3 regions of the Psychrobacillus mangrovi genome follow, and region 3 is predicted to be linked to each of the others. Evidence: a T-box and tRNA genes for the amino acid it is inferred to sense, from the RefSeq annotation. Region 3 holds a T-box; the other regions hold tRNA genes.
What was found. The T-box of region 3 lies ahead of argS (arginine--tRNA ligase). A T-box ahead of a tRNA ligase gene usually reads a tRNA of that ligase, here a tRNA-Arg.
Positions count from the first base shown of each region.

Region 1: it has a tRNA-Arg gene. The T-box ahead of argS (arginine--tRNA ligase) is inferred to sense a tRNA for this amino acid. The anticodon was not compared.
Region 2: it has a tRNA-Arg gene. The T-box ahead of argS (arginine--tRNA ligase) is inferred to sense a tRNA for this amino acid. The anticodon was not compared.

Region 1 is NZ_JBAWSY010000003.1:203,155-211,089, forward strand. Features, by position in the region: gene sdhA (succinate dehydrogenase flavoprotein subunit) at 1-426, shown strand, start outside; gene sdhB (succinate dehydrogenase iron-sulfur subunit) at 429-1,205, shown strand; gene WAX74_RS06885 (acyl-CoA thioesterase) at 1,334-1,777, shown strand; gene WAX74_RS06890 (helix-turn-helix domain-containing protein) at 1,844-2,074, shown strand; gene WAX74_RS06895 (MarR family winged helix-turn-helix transcriptional regulator) at 2,152-2,610, shown strand; gene racE (glutamate racemase) at 2,621-3,418, shown strand; gene rph (ribonuclease PH) at 3,490-4,254, shown strand; gene WAX74_RS06910 (XTP/dITP diphosphatase) at 4,251-4,853, shown strand; gene WAX74_RS06915 (metallophosphoesterase family protein) at 4,862-5,365, shown strand; tRNA gene WAX74_RS06920 (tRNA-Arg) at 5,441-5,514, shown strand; tRNA gene WAX74_RS06925 (tRNA-Arg) at 5,818-5,891, shown strand; gene WAX74_RS06930 (hypothetical protein) at 6,102-6,458, shown strand; gene WAX74_RS06935 (amidohydrolase) at 6,706-7,935, shown strand, end outside.
Region 2 is NZ_JBAWSY010000008.1:120,417-128,351, reverse strand. Features, by position in the region: gene WAX74_RS12600 (phosphoglycerate kinase) at 1-189, opposite strand, end outside; gene gap (type I glyceraldehyde-3-phosphate dehydrogenase) at 399-1,406, opposite strand; gene WAX74_RS12590 (sugar-binding transcriptional regulator) at 1,419-2,456, opposite strand; gene WAX74_RS12585 (glutaredoxin family protein) at 2,686-2,916, opposite strand; gene WAX74_RS12580 (TPM domain-containing protein) at 3,017-3,814, opposite strand; gene WAX74_RS12575 (LemA family protein) at 3,814-4,392, opposite strand; gene WAX74_RS12570 (catalase) at 4,555-5,496, shown strand; tRNA gene WAX74_RS12565 (tRNA-Arg) at 5,698-5,769, opposite strand; gene clpP (ATP-dependent Clp endopeptidase proteolytic subunit ClpP) at 5,934-6,530, shown strand; gene WAX74_RS12555 (HPr family phosphocarrier protein) at 6,881-7,138, opposite strand; gene whiA (DNA-binding protein WhiA) at 7,158-7,935, opposite strand, start outside.
Region 3 is NZ_JBAWSY010000002.1:487,098-495,032, forward strand. Features, by position in the region: gene WAX74_RS05410 (VOC family protein) at 1-194, opposite strand, end outside; partial or broken gene WAX74_RS20980 (GNAT family N-acetyltransferase) at 288-392, opposite strand; gene WAX74_RS05415 (DUF1028 domain-containing protein) at 428-1,270, opposite strand; gene WAX74_RS05420 (MBL fold metallo-hydrolase) at 1,381-2,226, opposite strand; T-box leader at 2,357-2,576, shown strand; gene argS (arginine--tRNA ligase) at 2,619-4,283, shown strand; gene WAX74_RS05430 (collagen-like protein) at 4,377-6,140, shown strand; gene WAX74_RS05435 (flavin reductase family protein) at 6,251-6,739, opposite strand; gene WAX74_RS05440 (nitroreductase family protein) at 6,797-7,396, opposite strand; gene WAX74_RS05445 (LLM class flavin-dependent oxidoreductase) at 7,503-7,935, opposite strand, start outside.

The sequences.
Region 1 (7,935 bases), on a different contig from region 3:
GAAAATGCTTACTTACTTCATAAAGAATTAGGTGAGTGGATGACTGACAATGTAACGGTTGTACGTTACAATGACAAACTGGAAGCTACCGATAAAAAAATCCAAGAGTTACTAGAGCGCTACGAGAATATTAATATGGACGATACACAAAAATGGTCTAACCAAGGCGCATCATTTACTCGACAATTAAAAAATATGCTATACTTAGCACGCGTTATTACGATTGGTGCACTAAAACGTAATGAAAGTCGTGGAGCACATTACAAACCTGATTTCCCAGAACGTAATGATGAAGAATTTTTGAAAACAACAATGGCTAAGTTTGATCCAGCTACTGGTGCTCCTATTATTTCTTATGAAGAAGTAGATGTATCACTTGTTCCACCTCGTAAACGTGATTATTCTTCTACGAAAGGAGAAAAATAAAAATGGTTACAGCGACAGAAACAAAAAAAGTTACATTTGAGATTCTCCGCCAAGATACACCTGAATCAACACCTTATTGGGAAAAGTTCGAAGTGAACTACCGTCCTAATATGAATGTTATCTCTGCCTTAATGGAAATTCGTCAAAATCCAGTCAATGCTGATGGAAAAGCGACGTCTCCAGTAACTTGGGATATGAACTGTCTAGAGGAAGTTTGTGGAGCTTGTTCAATGGTTATTAACGATAAGCCACGTCAATCATGTTCAGCACTTGTTGATCAACTGACTCAACCTATTCGTTTGGCACCTATGAAAACTTTCCCAGTAGTTCGTGACCTTCAAGTTGATAGAACTCGTATGTTTGATTCTTTGAAAAAAGTAAAAGCATGGGTTCCAATTGATGGATCATACGAACTTGGAGAAGGTCCTCGTATGCCTGAACGTAAACGTCAATGGGCTTATGAATTATCTAAATGTATGACTTGCGGTGTTTGCTTGGAAGCTTGTCCTAACGTTAATAGCGGTTCAAACTTTATTGGACCAGCGCCACTTTCACAAGTACGTTTATTTAACGCTCACCCAACAGGTTCTATGAACAAAGATGAAAGATTAAACGCAATTATGGGTGATGGTGGCCTTGCTAACTGTGGTAACGCACAAAACTGTGTTGTTGCATGTCCAAAAGGTATTCCACTAACAACTTCAATTGCTGCTTTAAACCGTGATACTACTGTTCAAATGTTCAAAAACTTCTTCGGAAGCGACAACATGGTGGATTAATAGAACAAAAGCGCTTTCTTAAAGCTGAATATAGAGAAATCTGTGTAGAATTTAGTATTCTATGCAGATTTTTTATTTTTTTGCTATAATAAATGAATTGTTATTCATTTATTAGGAGGATGGTTGTCATGAAAGCTAGTTACATAGAAGATATAAAAAGTTGGGAGCAAGAATTTTCTTTTTATTCAGAGGTAAGTGTTCGTTTTTCAGAGACGGATATGTTCGGACATCTAAATAATACAGTGACATTTGCGTATTTTGAGTATGCACGTATTGAGTTTCTAAAACATATAAAGTTAATGAGTGATTGGTTAAATCCTAATACTGAAACCATCCCAGTTGTTGCCGATTTGCAATGCGATTACTTGAGACAAGTGTTTTTCGATGAAAAACTTCGTATTTATGTGAAAATCAATTCTGTAGGTTCGTCATCCATAGATATACATTACATGGCAAAAAACGTGAAAGAAGAAATCGTCTTCACTGGAAGAGGTACAATGGTCCAAATTGATAAGAAAACCGGAAGAGGATCAAAATGGTCAGAAGAAAAATTAAAAGTTTTTAATAAGTAGGCATAACTAGCCGTCACCTACTTTCCCCATGCTACATACGTTAGTAGAAGAGTGGATAGGGGGGCTATGGCATTGTATGATAGTAATCAGCATCGATCAATACTGACGAGCAGGGAACGTCAAATATTTCAGTTATTAGTTGAGGATCATTCTACAAAAGAAATATCTGTACAGTTATCTATAAGTGAAAAAACAGTAAGAAATCATATTTCCAATACGATACAAAAATTAGGAGTATCGGGTAGGTCTCAAGCGATTGTCGAATTATTACGATTAGGTGAACTATCGTTGAATTAATTAGAATCCTTGCCATTTTCCTCAGAACACGTCACAATAATAAATAGAACGAATTGTTTTGAGGAGTGAAGGATTAAATGGCAGATGATATAAAAATTGCACACCATGATCATCATGAGGTTGCTTTTTTAGAAAAAGAACTTAGACATATTTCGGGTATTATCAAGCAAAAAGGGCGACAAATTTTAAATGCCTATACAATAACTCCCCCACAGTTTGTGGCACTTCAATGGCTCTTGGAGCAAGGAGATATGACAATTGGCGATTTATCAAATAAAATGTATTTAGCTTTTAGTACAACGACCGATTTAATCGATCGTATGGAAAGAAGCGAACTTGTTCAAAGAATTCGTGATGATCAAGATCGTCGTGTAGTAAGAATACATTTATTAAAAGAAGGCGAACGTATTATTGAAGAAGTAATAGCTAAAAGACAACAGTACTTAGAAGACATACTAAAACAATTCAACAAAGACGAAGTAGCAAATCTATCAACATTATTAGAAAAATTACACCAAGAGATGAAAAAGAACTGAGGAATTAAAATTGAAAGCCCCGATTGGCGTTATAGACTCTGGAGTTGGCGGTTTAACAGTCGCTAAAGAAATTATGCGACTTTTGCCGAATGAAGAAATTATTTATATTGGAGATACTGCAAGATGTCCATATGGACCGCGTTCGAGCGGAGAAGTACGTAAATTTACATGGCAATTGGCAACTGCTTTATCTAAAATGAATATTAAAATGTTGGTCATTGCTTGTAATACAGCAACTGCCGTTGCACTTGATTCATTAAGCAAAAAAATGCCTTTTCCAGTGATTGGAGTTATTTTTCCAGGCGCTCGTGCTGCAATGAAAGCTACAAAAAAAAATGAAATTGTAGTCTTAGGTACAAGCGGTACAATAAAAAGTGGGGCTTATGAAGAGGCTATAACTGCTCTGAATTCATCGAGCAAAGTTATACCACTTGCATGCCCTACTTTCGTGCCTCTTGTGGAAAGCAATGAGTATGAAGGGGAATTTGCCCGTAATATGGTATACAATACGTTACTTCCATTAAAAAACGAACAATTTGATACGGTCATCCTTGGCTGTACCCATTATCCTTTATTACAAAAATATATTGAGGAAGCTGTTGGCCCTCAGGTGAAGGTGCTTTCTTCCGCAGAGCAAACAGCCCAGGAAGTATTAGAGTACTTGGATTATCATGAGATGCATAATCCACTTTCGGGTTACAAACAGCCGGTATTCTATACAACTGGATCTATTCCAATCTTTAAGACAATTGTCGAAAAGTGGTTAGTACTGCAAAATGCAGATGTAAGAACAATTTCATTTACATGACCCTGTTAACTTGAGAATCCTCGAATAGCGGGGTCTTATTTTGCTTGAAGTGTAATATAAAGGAGAAGTATATGACAACAAGAACTGATGGTAGAAACGTAGATCAATTAAGGGAAGTACAAATAGCAACGGATTATTTAATTCATCCAGAAGGGTCCGTATTAATAACAGTGGGACGAACAAAGGTCATATGTAATGCAACTATTGAAGATAGAGTGCCGCCTTTTTTAAGAGGACAAGGCAAGGGCTGGATCACTGCGGAATATTCTATGCTTCCACGAGCGACACAAGCTCGTACACAACGTGAAGCTTCAAAAGGTAAAGTAACTGGTCGGACAATGGAAATACAACGCCTAATAGGACGAGCATTGCGTTCAGTAGTAGACTTAGAAAGTATAGGAGAGAAAACCATTTGGATCGACTGTGATGTAATTCAGGCGGATGGAGGCACAAGAACAGCTAGTATAACAGGAGCATTTGTTGCTTTAACGATTGCTCTTGGTAAACTGTATGAAGAAAAGAACTTGCCGGTATTTCCAGTACGTCATTATTTAGCTGCAACAAGTGTTGGTATTATTGAAAATGTTGGTGTTGTATTAGATTTAAACTATGAAGAAGATTCATCAGCAGCAGTAGATATGAATATCGTTCAAACGAGTGATGGGGAATATGTGGAACTACAAGGTACTGGTGAAGAAGCAACTTTCTCCAAAAAAGAGTTACTGGAACTACTTGAGTATGGTGAGGTTGGTATTAAGCAGTTAATGGACATTCAACGTTCTGCGCTTGGTGAATTGGCTCATAAAATCGGTGATAAAGGTCAGGTGACAAAATGAAAAAAATAATTATTGCTACTAAAAATAAAGGAAAAGCAAAAGATTTTGAAGCATTATTTGGACCTCTAGGCTACGAAGTTTTAACTTTGCATGATGTTGCGGAGGATATGGATGTAGAAGAAACTGGCACTACATTTGAGGAGAATGCATTGTTAAAGGCGACAGCATTAGCAAAGCGTCTACAAACGATCGTGATAGCTGATGATAGCGGACTAGAAATTGACGCGTTAGATGGACGTCCAGGCATCTATTCTGCGCGATACGCTGGAGAAGAAAAAAGTGATGAAGCAAATATCGTAAAAGTGCTAAAAGAGCTTGAAAACGTAGAAGATTCGAATCGTACAGCAAGATTTGTATGCGCGATTGCAGTCGCTTCACCTTCTATGGAACCAATTACAGTTAGAGGGACTTGCGAAGGCATCATTGCAAAAGAAAAAAAAGGAAGCAATGGTTTTGGATATGATCCGGTATTTTATGTTCCATCTGAAAATAGAATGATGGCTGAACTATCTGCAGAAGAAAAAGGTGCAATTTCTCACAGAGGAAATGCGATTAAAAAACTGTCTGTCAAACTTCCTGAGTTTTTGAAGAGCGAATAGGTAATAGAATGAAATTATTAATAATTAGTGATACCCATCAGGATACTAAAACAATGGAACAAGTAATACAACACCACAAGGAAGTGGATATGATAATCCACTGTGGAGATAGTGAACTGGAATTTTCATACTTTGAAGATAAACCAATTTATGTTGTTCGTGGGAATTGTGATTTTGATTCACAATTTCCTGAGGAGCAGGTTTTAAAAGTAGAGGACGAAATTGTTTATGTTACACATGGGCATAAACATAAAGTGAAATCGACACTTATGCCACTTAGTTATCGAGCACAGGAATTAGCTGCATCCATTGTTTGTTTTGGTCATTCTCATTTAATTGGTGCGGAAATGAACAATGGGGTTCTTTTTGTGAATCCAGGTAGCCTACACCAGCCACGTGGTCGTAAAGAAAAAAGCTATGCAATTGTCGAAAAATTTAAGGATGGATGGAATGTATTTTTCTATTCCTCGGAACATATTATTATTGAAAATATAATTTTAAAGTTTTATTGAAATAGCGTTGACTTAATTCAAAATAGATTATATAATAAATCTTGTCTTTCCTATCTGTGTGGTGGGGGAGTACTGGTCTCAGTAGCTCAGCTGGATAGAGCAACGCCCTTCTAAGGCGTCGGTCGGGAGTTCGAATCTCTCCTGGGACGTAAACAAATAATAATCCAATCTTTATACATCAATGTTTAGAGCGATTGGGGTAAACGTTTAGGATTTGTACCTAATCAAATATCCTTTCTAAATATTGAACGAAAAAACCTCCTATTCTAATGTTTAGGAGGTTTTTTTGTGTCTTAAATATTCGATATTTCCTTTTCATTGTTTTTACTTATAATAATTTGAAGTAATCGGTGTAGTATATTGCATTTTTATTTATTTTCCGCTTGACTTTGTATAGAAAATAACAGATAATATATATTGTCTTCCTACTATTTGGGTAGGCATGTAATATTGTCTCAGTAGCTCAGCTGGATAGAGCAACGCCCTTCTAAGGCGTCGGTCGGGAGTTCGAATCTCTCCTGGGACGTTTTCTATGTATAACCTAATAACATGAAAAAGCGTTTAAAATGTTGTTATATCAACATTTTAAACGCTTTTTCTTTTTGTATTTAATTGCAATTAAGTAATAACGGATATTTTTTTAGCAATATGGTTCCATTGATTAAGCCTTCGAATTTCGCCTAAGCAAAAAAATGTATATAGAATATTTATACATAATCGGGATTGGGGGGCTTAAGTGGATACAATCACAAATTATGTGGATCTGTGTAGAAAAATCGATACTATTGAAATGCATTTACAACAAATTAATGTGGATTTAGAGCTTTGGTATGGGAGAAATAAGCTGTCATTTACTGTTGGTGAAAGCCAGGATATTGTCCATACTACACAAGTAGGTAACATTCAGGATTTACGAAACAAAAAAATTAGGCTCCTAAAGATGCATGATTTTTATTTAGAAATTAAGAGAGAAAAAGAAAAAAATAAAACCATGCTGAAGGGGTTAAATTATCAAATTTCTCGAATGAAATATAAAGAAAATAAATCATACAAACAAATTGCCGACGAATTAAACCGGCATATACAAAATTAATGATGAACGAGCATCTCATAGAGGTGCTTTTTTATATTCTTATTATAATTTTAAGTTTAGTTACTAGGCGTTCTACATTCTTCTTTTCATTCATATATTTCCATTATAATGTACAGAATATTTTGTCTTATCTTTATTTTCGTTTATAATTATTTTAAACCAATAATATTTTCTTTATATCATATTTAGTTTACTAGCATAACTTACTTATATTTTAATAACTTAAGAATAAGAGAGAGGTGTATCTATTTTGAAGACAATTTATACAAATGGCACTTTCTATACGATGAATTCTCTTAAACCTACTGTACAGTCTATCGTTGTTGATAACGATAGAATTTTGGATATGGGAACACACGAAGATATGATTCTGCAATGGGGGAGAAACGGAACACCCATTATAAACATGGAAGAAAAAACTGTAATCCCAGGTTTGATAGACAGTCATCTTCATATTTCAAGTGTAGGGATTAATTCTCTGGAGCTTAATCTTATTGGCATTAAATCTAAAGATGAATTATTAGCTGCAATTAAGAAAAAAGCAAGCACATTATTGCCGGGAGAATGGATTTTAGGTCGTGGGTGGGATGAAAACATTTTTCCTGATAAACGAATTCCTTCCATACAAGAACTGGACTATGTAGCTCCTTACTTTCCGCTTTTTTTACCTCGAATATGTGGACATGCATTTTTAGTAAATAGCCGTGCCCTTTCACTTTGTGGATATCATACCAATATGGTCATTCCATATGGTGGCACTATTGTAACTGACCCTACTAGTCATAAGCCTACTGGCCTTTTGCTTGAAACCGCTTCAACCCTCATTACAAAACATATACCCCAAAAAAGTTACTCCCAGTTAAAAGAAGCCTTAAAAAATGCTCTTCAAGATGCAGTTAGCCTTGGTTTAACAAGCATACACACAAATGACCCGAATTATTTAGGAGGTGCAAGTCAAACTTACAAGCTATTCAATGAGCTTGTTAATAAAGAAGGCATCGGTCCTAGAAGTAATCTTTTAATTGACTATGATTATTTAGAAGAATTAAAAGCATCTAGTATGTTTACAGGTTACGGAAATAATAAAGTGATGATCGGAGCAATCAAGCTTTTTGCGGATGGCGCATTAGGAGGCAGAACTGCTCTTCTTTCTCAGCCCTATGAGGATGATGGAAATAACCTTGGAAATGCAATGTATGATAATGATGAACTTTTTCAAATTATAAAAGATATCCGCGAAAATAATATGCCTGTTGCAATACATACTATTGGTGACCAGGCTTTAATAAATGTTTTAGATATTTTGGATTTATTCGAACCTACAAGATTTAGAGATAGACTCATACATGTATCTATTTTAAATGAAGTATTGATGGAAAGACTAAAAGGTTCACATCGAATTTCAGATGTACAACCAAAGTTTGTAACAAGTGATTACCCATGGATTATAGATAGATTAGGAGAATCCAGAGCCAAG
Region 2 (7,935 bases), on a different contig from region 3:
ACGTCCCATATGACTAGCTAGAATCACTTTTGCACCTTGATCGATTAAATAATTAATCGTAGGTAATGCAGCACGAATTCTTGTATCATCTGTAATTAATTCATCTTCCATCGGCACATTAAAGTCTACCCGACAAAAAACACGTTTACCTTGTAATGAAACGTCTTTCATAGTTTGTTTTTGATTCATGAGAAAGCCCCCTTATATAATGAAAAATATGTATGGCACCATGTGACCTTGAGCGGCTGGCGCCTGAAGTATGGACAGTACAAAGTATTACTGTCTATTCTTTTATAAAAAAATAAGGAGCGAAGGGTAACCCTTGCTCCTTTTACCCTCTTCCATTATAGAGGTTATTAAACGTAAACGCTATTCAGAAACTGATTACAATTGGCTGATTATAGACCTTTTTTCATCATTAAAAGTGCAAGGTCGATACAACGTGCTGAATATCCTGATTCATTGTCATACCAAGAGATTACTTTAATAAGATTGTCTCCAAGTACCATAGTTGAAAGTCCATCAACTGTAGAAGAAGAAGTATTTCCATTATAGTCGATAGAAACAAGAGGTAGCTCATTGTAAGCAAGAATTCCTTTTAACTCATTTTCTGAAGCTTCTTTTAATGCAGTATTAATTTGTTCTACTGTTACATCTTTTTCTAATTCTGCTACAAAGTCTACTAAAGAAACATTTGGTGTTGGCACACGAACAGCCATACCATCTAATTTTCCTTTTAGCTCTGGAAGTACTTTCGCAACAGCTGATGCTGCCCCAGTAGTTGTAGGAATCATAGATTCTGCAGCTGCACGAGCACGACGATAATCGCTATGTGGCAAGTCTAAAATACGTTGATCGTTTGTATATGAGTGAATAGTTGTCATCATCCCACGTTTAATACCAAATTGATCTTGTAACACTTTTGCTACAGGAGATAAACAGTTTGTTGTACAAGAAGCATTTGATACGACATGGTCTGTTTCTGGATTATATTTATCTGCGTTAACGCCCATTACGAATGTTGGCATATTGTCTTTTGCTGGTGCAGATAAAATAACTTTTTTAGCTCCTGCTTCAATATGTTTTCCAGCTTTTTCAGTAGTATTGAAGATACCTGTACATTCAATAACAATATCCACTTCTTGCTCTTTCCAAGGAAGTGCCGAAGGATCTTTTTCTGCGAAAACACGAATGTTTTTTCCATTAACTACTAAGTAATCACCTTCTGAAGTAACTTCCGCATTTAAAATTCCATGAACAGAATCATATTTTAATAAATGTGCAAGCATCGCAGCATCTGTTAAATCATTAATTGCAACTACTTCAATATCTTTCTGTTCTAACGCTTCTCTAAATACTTTACGTCCAATTCGTCCAAATCCGTTAATAGCTATTTTTACTGTCATTTTATTTTCCTCCTAGTTTGTTTGTGAGATTATTTTCATCATTTCATTTGCTGCACCCTCATCCGTCACTAAAACGGTTTGTTTCGGTGCTTGTTTAAAATAAGATAAAAGTGCTTTCGCTTTTTTGGCACCACCAGCAACTGCAACCAGATGCTCTATATTTTTTAATTGTTTTAATTGAATTCCAATAGTTCTAATTCGATGGACAGCTTCGCCTTGGTCATTAAAATAATACCCAAATGCTTCACTGACTGAACCAATTTCTTTTAATCGGTCAATTTCGGCTTCGGTTGAATTTCTTCTTCGAGCCATTTCAGCTGCATCACCTATACCATGAATAATAATATTTGTTCTTTCATATAGGTCCATCATTTCTTGTATAAAAGGTTCTTTTTTCATTGTAGTGTACGCTTCTTCACTTAAACTATCCGGCATATATAATGTCCGGTAGGATCCATGCATTTTATTGGAAAAAAGGGATGCAATCGTATTAGCTTGCAAAGAAACATCTTTTCCTACACCGCCTCTTGCAGCGATAAACATTAAATTTTTCCATCTTGTTGTCTCATGTACGAAGTTGGAAATCGAAGCAATAGTTGAACCACCTGTAACAGCGATAATTTTGTCATCGTGTAAAATACTTTCTAAAAATTTTGCTGCTTCTTGTGACAGAAGCATTTCCGCATTTTTATTAGTATCTACATTTCCCGGTACAATAATCACTTCTTTAATGCTTAAATATTTTAAAAGTGTTTGTTCTAGCGTTAATCTACCTGACCACTCCCGAACAACATCTTTTAAATCTACTAATACTTGTGTTCCTGATGGAGTAATAGCTGCTCCTTCTCGTGAAACTTCAATCAAACCGTGTAATCTTAAGGCATCTAGTTCTTTTCGTGTATCTCTTTCTGATAATCCTAGTTGTTCTCCTAAAACACGACGACCAATTCCTTTAGAGAGCTGAATCGTTTGTAGTATTTGATATCTCTTTTGTAACAAATCACTCATTTCAGGAATTAGCTTTAATTGAGCTGTGAGCAAAGGATCCATATTTCACTTCCTAACCATCTGTGACGTTTTTGTCCCACTAAGCCCAAAAATGTCCCAGTTACTTAAAAAAAAAGCGAATCAACAAAGTAATCATACAATATTATATTCAACTTAGCAATATAAGTGCATTATTTTGGTAGGTATGGAATTGTACTATTTTTTTATCCAATCGTAAAACACTTGCTAGTATTCACTTCTTCCTTGCGACTAGCTAAGTACTGGAACATTATTAGAGCAATGCCTCCAGTAATGTTGCGTAATCCACTCGTCCATATTGAATGATTTTATCGTTATATTCTATAACAGGAATCATTAACATAAACTTTTCATGCAATTCATCATCTTCTTCAATATTCACTTCATTTATTTCAAATGAAATATCTTCTTGTACGAGTTTTAACATAAGTCTTGCATCATCACATAAATGACATCCTGGTCTTGTATAAAAATTGACTTCCACTAAAATTCGCCTCCTGAGAAGAAAGAAACGCCCAAAAAATTTGAGCGTTAATTTGTATATAATATTACTTAGTACTCGAGCATTTTTCAACAGTCTGGATTCACCACTTACGTCCAGCTCCACCGCCTCCGGAACTGCCTCCTCCGAAGCCGCCAAAACCTCCACCCGAACTTTTTCCACCTCCGAAACCTCCACCGAAACTTCCAGGTCCGAACATTATGGATCGAGAACGACGACGTCCACCAGGACCCCCTCTACCTCCTCCATTCGTAATGGAGAAGATAATATAAATAACAACTATGATTGCAATAATAGTTGTAAATGAAAAACCTCCATCAGACGTAGCAGGATTCTTCGGTTCTACTAATTCTCCGTCCCAGCCATATTCTGTTGCAACCTCATTGTAGAGAACTTGATACGTAGAAAGTACTGCATCCTCTACAGCACCTTGATTTAAATATGGCTTCGTATATTCATCTAGGATACGACCAATCTTCCCGTCCGGTAATGCACCTTCTAAACCTTGCCCTACTGTAATATATACATCTCTGTTTCCTTTCTTAGTAGGATCTGTCTCAATTACGAATAAAACACCATTGTTTTTTTCTTGATCACCAATACCAAATTCTCTAATGACATCAACACTAAATTGATTAACATCTTGACCATTTAACGAATTGATAATCATGACAACAATCTGTGAACCTGTAGCATTGTCAAGATTTGAACCCAACTCTTCAATCTGTTGTTTTGTTGTTTCAGACAAATAACCTTCATAATCTTGAACATATAGTTCACCTGGAATTGGTTCTGGTATCTCAGATGCAGCTACTGTCACTAAGGGAAAAGAAATGCATAAAAGTAGCGCAACTATGAGCATACGCGCAACTTTTATCATTACTCTCCATCTCCTTCAAAATCAACGACTGGAGCATCTTGTGCTGCTGGGTCTGCTTTAAAATATTCTTTTTTATCAAAGCCAAAAATAGAAGCTACAATACTTCCTGGCATTCTTTTTACTTTTTTATTATATTCTGAAACGACTCCGTTATAATCCTGTCTAGCTACGGATAAACGATTTTCAGTTCCAGCTAACTCATCCATTAATTGTTTGAAGTTTGCATCAGCTTTCAGCTCTGGATAGTTTTCTACAACGACTAATAGTCTACTTAATGCTCCAGACAACGCATCGTTTGCCGCAGCTTGTTCTTCGGGTGTACCTGCTCCCGCTAATCTCGAACGAGCATCTGCAATGTTACCAAGCACCTCTTCTTCATGTGCCGCAAAACCTTTCACTGTGTTCACTAAGTTTGGAATTAAATCCATTCTGCGCTGTAATTGATTTTCAATTTGAGCGTATGCATTATTAACATCTTCTTCTCCATTTACAAAACCGTTGTAACTTGGTATTAATATGGCTGCAAAAATTGCAATGATGACTACAATGACCACTATCGGCCCCAATAACTTTTTCATTTCCATTCACCTCTAGTTAAGTATAGTCTTAATGTACCTTTAACTCTAAAATGTAAAACATACAATCATATACGGTAAAAAGAATTATAAGTTTCAGATTGTTTAATATAATTTATCAGTGGTAATGATGGATAGGATGGCTATTTATAAATATTAAAAGAGGTGATTCATATAAATAAATCAAATGAACATCACAACAGATTGCCAACTGAAGCAATAGATACTTTAGAAAAAATTCAAGGTACCTTCCCTGGCGCTCGTCGTGCTCATGCAAAGGGACACTATTATGAGGCAATTTTTACTCCTACAGGAAATGCAAAACCATATACTATTGCAGGTCATCTCCAAGACCAGGAAGTTCCTGTAACTGTACGATTCTCTAACAGTCCTCCGAATCCGTCAGCAGCAGATTTTCTTTCTCCTGTTAAAGGGATGTCTGTCCTATTTCATTTACCAGATGGTACGACAAGCCATTTAGTAAGCACAACGGTTCCCATGTTTGTAACGAAAGATCCTGAGTCCTTTATAGACATGTTAAAAACACTTACCGCTGACAAAACAGGTCTAGATAAGGTGGATCTAGGACTCGGTATAGCAAATATCCTAAAAAAATATCCCGAAAGAAAAAACATAATACTTGCACTAAAGGAACAAATGAAACAACCACCTACGAGTTATGCACTGCTAAACTATTACCCTATACATGCCTTTTATTTTGTAAATAGAGATGGCAAACGACAAGCGATCAAATACGAATGGCAACCTGTAAAATCCGAGACAAAGCCATCAAAAAAATTTTCCCCTGACTATCTTAGTGAAGACCTCGAATATCGATTAATTAATGGACAGGTTTCTTTTAATTTAATCATTCGCTTAGGTTTGGAAAGTGACCCAACAGATGACCCTACAGATCCATGGCCGGATGATCGTGCAAAAATAAACGTTGGACAGCTTAATATATTAAAACCATTTCAACCTAAAGAAAAACTATTATTCGACCCAACGATTGTGACAACAGGCATCGAGCTACCAAATGATCCAATCCTACACTTTCGCCATGAAGCCTACGCCGTTTCCTTTAACAGACGACAGAAAAATGAATAAAAAAAACACTCTACACATATAAAGCTTGTGTAGAGTGTTTGATTTGTAACGCCCTCGGTAATGATAGTGAATATGAAAAAAAATCTTTTATAAATAGGCGTTCATAAAATTGTTTTAAAAAAAACGCTCTAAAACGTTGTTATACCAACGAATTAGAGCATTAACGAAAGTTTTCAATCTTAATCCAATAAGAGTGAAATACGCCCTCGGAGGGAATCGAACCCCCATCCCAAGAACCGGAATCTTGTGTCATATCCATTAAACTACGAGGGCAAGCGACTTATCTATTATACAAATGGAATGCAAATAATTCAAGCTATCATTTCAATGCTTAATATTTGACCTTCCTTGACCTTAATGTGTATGATAAAGTTACAACTGAGGGAACTCTTCTCAGTAATCAAATAATCAAACCACCTTTGAAGGAGGCAATCAGGATGAATTTAATTCCTACAGTTATTGAACAAACAAATCGTGGAGAACGTGCATATGACATCTACTCTCGATTATTAAAAGACCGTATTATTATGCTTGGAAGTGGTATTGATGACAACGTTTCAAACTCTATCGTTGCTCAATTATTATTCCTAGAAGCAGAAGATCCGGAAAAAGACATCTCTATTTACATCAATAGTCCAGGTGGAAGTATCACAGCTGGTATGGCAATCTACGATACAATGCAGTTCATCAAACCTGATGTACAAACAATTTGTATCGGTATGGCTGCTTCCATGGGAGCATTCTTACTAACAGCTGGAGCAAAAGGAAAACGCTATGCGCTTCCTAACGCTGAAGTAATGATTCACCAACCACTTGGTGGAGCACAAGGGCAAGCAACTGAAATCGAAATTGCTGCAAAACGCATTTTACATTTACGTGATAAATTAAACCACATTATTTCTGAACGCACTGGTCAACCAATCGAAGTGATTGCAAGAGATACAGATCGTGATAATTTCATGACAGCTGAACGTGCAAAAGAATATGGCTTAATCGACCATATTATTGACCGTAGTGAAATGAAGAAATCTTAATAAGAAAATTGTAACTTGTATTTTATCTGTTAAACGTTTAAAGAGTGGAGGAAAGTGACTCGGTCACTTCCCTCCACTCTTTTTCTATATTTCCGTTATGATTTCCTAAGTATAAAATGAGTAAAAGATGCTATATGGACAGAAAACTTTTTATGTGGACGGAAAATATTCTATACGGACAGAAACTAATTTTATCCGGACACATTTTTATCTATCCGGTCAGAAATAATTTTATCCGGACACAAACTAGGTAAGCCCCTTTACTTTCTGCATCTCCTCAATGTTAATTTACAAACCAAAATAAAAAGACCGCCTTTTCGTCTTTACTGACTAGTTGGGCGCTCTCTTTATTAATTTTCATGGGAAATAAATTTTGCTAATGCTTCTACTGCTTCTTCCTCATCAGAACCATCTGCACTTAAAGTTACAGTGATTCCTTTGCTAATAGCCAAGCTCATTATTCCCATTATACTTTTCGCATTTACCTTTTTCGTATCTTTTTCTAGATAAACATCTGCAATATAACGATTAGCCTCTTGGACAAATAAAGCTGCCTGTCTCGCTTGTAGTCCGGCTGGTAATTTCACTTCGACCTGTTTTTCTGTCATTTTTCTACTCTCCATTTCACTAAATTGTCTCGCCCCTGCGAAGTGCGTCCGCAATTTCATCTATTTTTCGTAAACGATGATTTATCCCTGATTTGCTTACATTTCCAGTGGAAACCATTTCACCTAATTCTTTCAATGTAACATCTTGGTATTCAACACGCAACCTTGCAATCTCTCTTAATTTTTCAGGAAGTTGGTCTAAACCAATCGTATTTTCAATAAATCGGATATTTTCTACTTGTCTAATTGCCGCACTGATTGTTTTATTTAAGTTAGCTGTTTCGCAGTTAACCAGACGATTTACACTGTTCCGCATATCTCGAATGATTCGTACATCCTCGAATTTTAATAGTGCATTATGTGCTCCAGCAATGCTTAAAAAATCAGAAATCTTTTCTGCTTCCTTTAAATAAGCTACATAGCCTTTTTTTCTTTCGATTGTTTTTGCATTCAGCTCGAATTCATTCATTAGTTCCACTAATGCATCACTATGAGTTTTATATAAAGAATAAATCTCCAAATGATAAGAAGATGTTTCTGGATTATTAACAGAACCACCCGCCAAGAATGCTCCTCTAAGATAAGCGCGCTTACAGCAATTCTTCTTTACAAGTTCCTTTGAAATAGAATACTCAAATTGAAAATTCTCTTTCAATATTTTTAAATCTTCTAGTAAGTTCTTGGTCCCTTCACGGACGCGACAGATATATACATTGTTCTTTTTCAATCTCATTTTTTTACGAACAAGTAATTCTACTCTATAGGGATATAATGATTTTATCAATGTATATAGCCTT
Region 3 (7,935 bases):
ACAGATTGTTCTTTTGGAAAATAATCACTATCCGCATTAAAGAAAGAGAAAATTGTTTCGTTATCAGCATCGTGTTTGATGAAAGCGCCATTCCAATCTCCCATAGAAATTCCTAATGTATCTTTATACCAATCTTTCAATGAATCAACATCATTTGACCTCAAAAAAATTCCACCAAAACCTTTAACTTTCATAGTTATGACCTCCAATTAGATAATCATGTTTTGTATTTTTGTTCATATAGTACACCCAACTCTTTTTCTTCAATATTATAAAATTTCACTTACCTAACCCTTTAGCTCTTGTAACCGTTTCATTGCAGAGTGAACGGTAAGTCTATGAAATGAAACTAATTTATTCTTGTAGACGACCCCATAGATACTATAAGGGGAAAAGGAGCAACCTATATTTTATATACTTACTTCATTTATTTAATCCGCATATAATCCAAGACTTTTTGATCGATATATCCCCTCGCTTGAACTCGCTCATCAAAGTTTTCAAAGAGATGGTAGGATTGCACCGCATCTAATAAATCCTCACGATCTTCAAGATCTCGATCCAAATGACCATTTTCATAGAGTAAATTTTGTATCTCATCTTGCAGTTCACCTTCTATTGTTATAACCTCTTCTGGTAGGGTTGCCTCAAAATAGAGCCGATGTAATTTCAATAACCGTGCTATCTCTTTAACAGGCTCTTCATGATCATCGACTCGGAGATCAATATAGCGATCATTAAATCCTCCATAGCTACCATTTTCTTTTACAATTAACAATGCTGCAGACTGTTTTCCACGGCTGTCACCACCTGCAAGTTCTCCTGCACACAATGCATCTAGTAAACGCTCCGCTAAGGAACCCTCTGATTTTACAAATGATGCTCGCATTGCTTCTACTGTGTTATGATCAACTAAAATATTTCCTTGTACAGCAAAATTTTCTCCTGCATAACCACCTGCCCAATCAAAACAATCCTCGCCTGTAAAGGTAATACTTTTTCCCTTTGCATCTACAATTCCTACTTGCCTAGATGCAGACTTTTCATCGTTTTCAACGAGATTTTTTAAAACTTCCTCGGGTGCCACTCCTTTTTCCAGCAACTCCAAACCGTATTTACCATAATCTAAATTTGCCCAAGATTGGGTAGCAATAGCCCCTACACCCGCTTTTGCAAAAGGAACAACTGCTCCGACGCTTAAAAATTTGGACGCTACTGCTACACCTAACTCTCTCGTTTGCGGATCATAGCCAACAATTGAAAATGTCATCATTATACCCCTCTCATTTTCCACATCCTTACTTATTTCTATTTTAACTTTATATTCTGTCAATTAAAAGAACCCATCCCCTTTTTAATAGGGTGGGTTCAAATCCAAAGTTAATTATTTTTTTCATTAACATACTTACCATATCCAGGCTTCGCGATTTGTTCAAAATCTTTTACTAATAGATGTAAGTTGCTCGCCAATAGTTCACCAGTCATCGGTAAACCATGCCCTGTAACAGCGACTTTTGGTTTTAATTCAGCTAACCTTTCCACTGAATCCCTTGCTGCCTCCCAATCTGTTGTAAAATATCTTGGAGGGCCACTAATTTCCTGCTCCTGAGTGATTACTTTATATAAATATTCTTGTTTTACAGTAACAAATGCATCTCCAACTATTAAAACTTTATCTTCATCCCTAAACAGTGATACATGACCTGGCGTGTGTCCCGGAGTATGAATCCATCTAAAACCTGGCATATGAGGAATTGTTCCATCTGAAGGTAATTCCTTCACAAGGTCTCCTAAATTGATTGGATCCTTTGGAAACATAGCTGACATTTTGGCTATCATACCGCCTTCTACTGTTGGATCTGGATTTTGATAACTTTCCTTTCCTGTTAAAAAAGGCAATTCCAGACTATGTGCATAAACTGGTATATCCCATTTCTCCACTAATTCAATAATTGCACCTACATGATCAAAGTGCCCGTGAGTTAAAATAATGGCATTAGGTTTTTTATTTTCACCAAACCGTTCTTCTATGACAGAGATAATCTCCTTAGAAGAATGAGGCATACCAGCATCCACTAGAACAAAATCATCAGACTGAGGATGCCCTACTAAACATATATTAACAATTTGTATCGTATGACAATAAATATCTGGGAGAACGTCAAATCCTACTCCACTTCCAACTGATGTTGCAGGTATAAATTTATAATCGTCACCATACGAAATAGTCTGATCCACAATATCCCTCTTTTCATCTTTCTTACATTTAGTTTTTCACTGCTCACATAAATTTATACCACGCTATTTACTTCACTAAACAAGTTGACTTCTTCACTTTTATTTGGTAAATTCAATTTTAATATCTACGATAAAGAGAGTAACAACGTCGGATTACCAAGCGAGCTAGGGATGGTGAAAGCCTAGTTATAATGAGTTGTGAACCGCACTTTGGAGATGCTTAAAAGAAAAGAACAAGTGCCCTTTTTCTTTAAAGCCGGAGACTCACCGTTAGGAGAAAGTGGCCTAAAATAGGCAAATTGAGTGGTACCGCGGAAGTTCGAGCTTTCGTCTCATTTTTATGATGAGACGAGGGCTTTTTTTAATTAGGAGGAGTTTAAATGAAACAGTTAGTTGTAGACATTCTTCAAAATTTCACGACTGAGTTATTAGAGGAGCATATGATCGAGGAACCTGTGTATTCACATTTAGGAGACTATGCTCTACCCTGTTTTTCATTTGCCAAAAAGCAAAAGAAATCGCCTAATGTAATTGCACAAGAACTCGCTAATCGTATTCAGGATATACACATTGAAAAAGTTGAAGCTGTAAATGGTTATGTGAATATATTCATGAAACGAACAACATTCACTAATTCCGTTTTGACTATTATTCACGAGCAAGAAAAACTATTTGGTTCTTCTAATTTAGGTGCTGGAGGTGTAGTTACAATTGATATGTCCTCCCCAAACATTGCAAAACCATTTTCCATGGGTCATTTACGATCAACCGTTATAGGAAATTCAATTGCTTTAATTCTAGAAAAAAATGGATACAAACCAATTAAGATAAACCATCTCGGTGATTGGGGTACCCAGTTTGGGAAATTGCTAGTAGCTTATCGATTATGGGGAGACGAAAAGAAAGTTCAGGAAGCGCCTATTCAAACATTATTAGCTCTATATATTCATTTTCATGAGGAGGCGGAAACGGATGAGTCATTGAATGATAAGGGCAGAGCTGCCTTTAAATCTTTAGAAGATGGTGATCATGAAGCATTAGCATTATGGGAATGGTTTCGTACAGAATCATTAAATGAGTTTCAAAAGATTTATAACTTACTTGGCGTTACGTTTGACTCTTATAAAGGAGAGGCGTATTACAACGACAAAATGGACCCGATAGTGGATGACTTACAACAAAAGAAATTATTAATTGCATCTGATGGTGCACTTGTTGTAAATGTTGGAGAAAACTTACCTCCTTGTCTAATTAAAAAATCAGATGGTGCAACTCTATATGCGACAAGAGATATTACAGCAGCCATCCATCGAAAAGAGAACTATCATTTCATAAAATCTTTATATGTTGTTGGAAATGAACAAAGCTTACACTTCGCACAGTTAAAGGCGGTATTAAATAAAATGGGATATGAGTGGTCTGAAGCAATTCAACATATTCCTTTTGGATTAATCTTGAAAGACGGAAAAAAGTTGTCGACTCGTAAAGGAAAAATTATATTATTAGAAGAAGTATTAAATGAAGCTATTCAATTAGCGGAGGAAACGATTGAAGAAAAAAATCCTTTGTTAGTGAATAAAAAAGAAGTAGCAAAAGAAGTAGGTGTAGGAGCAATCATCTTTAGTGATCTAAAACAACACCGAAAGCATGACATCGAATTTGATATAAAGAAAATGCTTCAAACTGAGGGAGAAACAGGTCCCTATATCCAGTATACGTACGCACGTGCCTGCTCTGTTTTAAGAAAAGTTCAGAATAATGATATTTTCCAAGTCACTGAAGTAAATGATTATGAATGGGAAGTTATCAAATCACTTGAGAAATTTCCAGACATTATTCAACGGGCAGCAATTGAGTATGACCCATCATTAGTAGCAAAATATGCATTAGATTTGTCCCAAGTTTTCAATTCATTTTATGGAAACGTGCCAATAATAAAAGATCCTCCTCAATTACCATATCGCTTAGCAATTGTTCAATCAGTTATAACCTTGTTAGGAGAATCCTTAAGATTGCTAGGAATGAAAGCGCCTATTGAAATGTAAAAGAGGTTATATTTTTCAACTTTCTCAAACCTAGCTTTATTGTTTACAAAAACAGAAACACCACTGACTAAAGTCCAACCCCCCTCTTCCTATATGAATACGCTATTAAAGAGAGGAAGTGAACTAGTGGAGAAAAGAAAACCATGCAGCAAATGCGGAAAAATTCATAGCTCTAGGGGTAGGCGAGGGCCAAGAGGTTTGGAGGGACCTTCTGGTGAGCAAGGCCCCCCTGGAGTTCCAGGTCCACCTGGTCCACGAGGGGAAAGAGGACCTCGAGGATTAATGGGTTATGAAGGGTTTCCTGGTCCAATAGGTGAAACTGGTCCGCAAGGTATTCCTGGGGAACAAGGACCTCCTGGTATTCCTGGACCTAAAGGTAAAAATGGTTCGCAAGGTGCACCTGGGGTACCTGGGCCTCAAGGTATTCCAGGACCAAAAGGCGAAACTGGCCCTCAGGGTGATCCTGGTAAACAAGGACCTACTGGGGTTCCTGGGCCTCAAGGTATTCCAGGGTCAAAAGGCGAAACTGGTCCACAAGGTGTTTGCGGGCCTATAGGCGAAGCTGGTCCGCAAGGTGTTCCTGGGCCTAAAGGCGAAACTGGCCCTCGAGGTGTTCCTGGGGAACAAGGTTCTCCCGGGGTACCTGGTCCTCAGGGTATACCTGGACCTAAAGGTGAAAATGGTTCGCAAGGTATTCCTGGGGAACAAGGCCCTCCTGGGGTGGCTGGGCCTCAGGGTATTCCGGGGCCTAAAGGTGAAAATGGTCCCCAGGGTCTACGTGGATATCAAGGACCTCCTGGATTGGCTGGGCCTCCTGGTATTCCGGGGCCTAAAGGTGAAAATGGCCTGCAAGGTGTTCCTGGGCCTAAAGGCGAAACTGGTCCTCGAGGTGTTTCGGGTGAACAAGGACCTCGTGGAGTGGCAGGTCCTCCTGGTATTCCTGGACCTAAAGGTGAAAATGGTCTGCAGGGTGTTCCTGGGGAACGAGGACCTCGTGGTATTCCGGGGCCTAAAGGCGAAAATGGTCTGCAGGGTGTACCTGGGGAACAAGGACCTCGTGGAGTGGCAGGTCCTCCTGGTATCCCTGGGCCTAAAGGTGAAAAAGGTCCGCAGGGTGATCCTGGGGAACAAGGATCTCCTGGTATTCGTGGGTCTAAAGGTGAAACTGGCGCGAAAGGTATTCCTGGAGAACAAGGTCTTCCTGGGATGCCCGGGCCTCCGGGTATTCCTGGACCTAAAGGTGAAAGCGGTCCACAGGGTCTTCGTGGGTATCAAGGGCCTCCTGGATTGTCAGGTCCTCCTGGTATCCCTGGGCCTAAAGGTGAAAAAGGTCCGCAGGGTGATCCTGGGGAGAAAGGTCCTCCCGGGAAAGCGGGGCCAACTGGGCCAACTGGAGCTCAAGGTCCCGCAGGAGTGGCTGGACCACCTGGACCAGCTGCTGGGATTGCAGAATATGCTTATATTTTTAATACGGATAAGCAAAGGACTTATCAAGAAGAAGATATCTCCTTTAATACTAATGGTATTATGACAGCGGGAATTACCCATACAGAAGGAGAAGCAATTATTCACATTAAAAATGGTGGTGTTTACGAAATTTTCTATCACTTAACAGGTAGACAGCCAAATCAGGTCACTCTATTTGCAAATGGTAAAGAAATAAAAGGCACATCCTTTGGTGCTGAAAATGGAAATAACCAAAACGTTGGTATTCAAATTCTTCGTTTAAAAGATAATACTGATTTGACTCTTCGTAATCATACCTCCCTACCAAGTCATTTTGACCTACGATTCGATGCTGGTGGTTCACAAATCGGTATAAATGCGGCTATTATCATTAAAAAAATATCTACGTAACTCTGTTAAAGCTGACCCTAATGAAAAAGAACAAGGGTTCAGCTTCTTTTCATTTTGATTAAGAAGAAAGAAAAGAGCTACTCTTTAACGAGCAACTCTCCATCATCAAATTATTTATAAAAGTCTTCAGGTATAGGTCCAAATATTCTTTTATGATATAACAAAGGATTTTTCTCAGTATTCTTAATCTGAACTACTTCGCCAATGAATATAATATGATCTCCTGCATCTATTTGCTGAAAAGTTTTACATTCAATTTGAGCGAGTGCCCCCTTCAAAATAGGTAACCCTATCTCTGATTTTCCCCAGTCGCATTGACTAAATCGATCTTCTACTTTAGATGCAAATAATTTACAAATATCAGCTTGGTCTTCTGCCAAAATATTAACTGCAAATTTATCTACTTTCAAAAAGGTATCGTATGAACTCGATTTTTTATCAATTGACCACAAAATAAGCAACGGCTCCAAAGACACAGATGCAAACGAATTAACAGTTAATCCAATAGGTTTATTTTCATGATCAAAAGTGGTTACAACAGTTACACCTGTAGGATAATTACCTAGTGCTTTCTTAAATTCTAGTGATTGGTCTATCAAAGAAGAATTTTCTTCCGCTACATTTGTCATACGATCCACTTCCATTCTTTTTATTTTTTATTTCACTATTACCACTCTGTCTTCTACCGGCTCAATAATTTTTTCTTTTGGTGGGGAAACGGGTTTACCAAATGGCAACTGTGCAATAAGCTGCCACTCCTTTTGAATTCCCCAAGCTATTCTTAACTTTTCATCAATTTCCGGTGCAAAATGTTGTAGACTAGCTCCAAAGCCTTCTTGCTCTAGAGATGTCCAAACTAGATATTGTAAGATACCAGAAGCCTGATGGGACCAGAGAGGAAAATGATCTTCTAAACTAGCAAACTTATATTGAAACGATTCTACAATCGAATAATCCTCAAAAAATAAAACAGTACCATAACCTCTTGCAAATCCTTCTATTCTTTCTTCTGTTGAGGCTATTTTCTCTTCTGGAAGACCTTTTTTCAGCGTTTCAAAAGTTATCTTCCAATATTTTTTGTTTTGTTCCCCTAACAAAACAACAATTCGTCCAGTTTGCGAATTAAAAGCAGTAGGTGTATGCTTAACCGCTAAATTAATAACCTCATTTATTCTTTCATCGGATATTACCACTTCACTACTAATTCCATAAATAGAACGTCTACTTTGTACTGCAGAATAAAAGCTTTTTGTCATAATTATTATTCTCCTTTCCATCATGAAAACACTCCATCATTCAATAGTTACACTATAAGTGAAAGCATTTCACATGTACTCGATCATAAAATTTGGAAATAAAGTTCTAAACTAAAGATGGTTGTTCCTCTTTCCAAACAGTTGCGGGGATTTCCCGTTTTAATACTGGAATGATTTCCTTTGCAAATCGTTCCAATTGTTCTTGTTGCTCGGCAACCTCCAACCCTTCCACACTAATCATTTGTACTTGGTGACCAAAAGCATTATGGTAGTCTAAAAGTTTTTCTATTATTTTGTCTGGGCTTCCTATTAATGCAGAACCACGGGCAATATGATCTTCTAAATCTTTAAAAGGAGCATCATTATGCTTAGAAGCATCAGAATTCATTTGTGCATCATAATAAGGACGAAAACGTTTAATTGCTTCTTCATTTGTATCCCCGATATACAATCCCATAGCACCTGCACCAACAATAGCTTTTGATGAATCGTGCCCATAAAACTTTAATCGTTCACGGTAATGATCAATCAACTCTTTG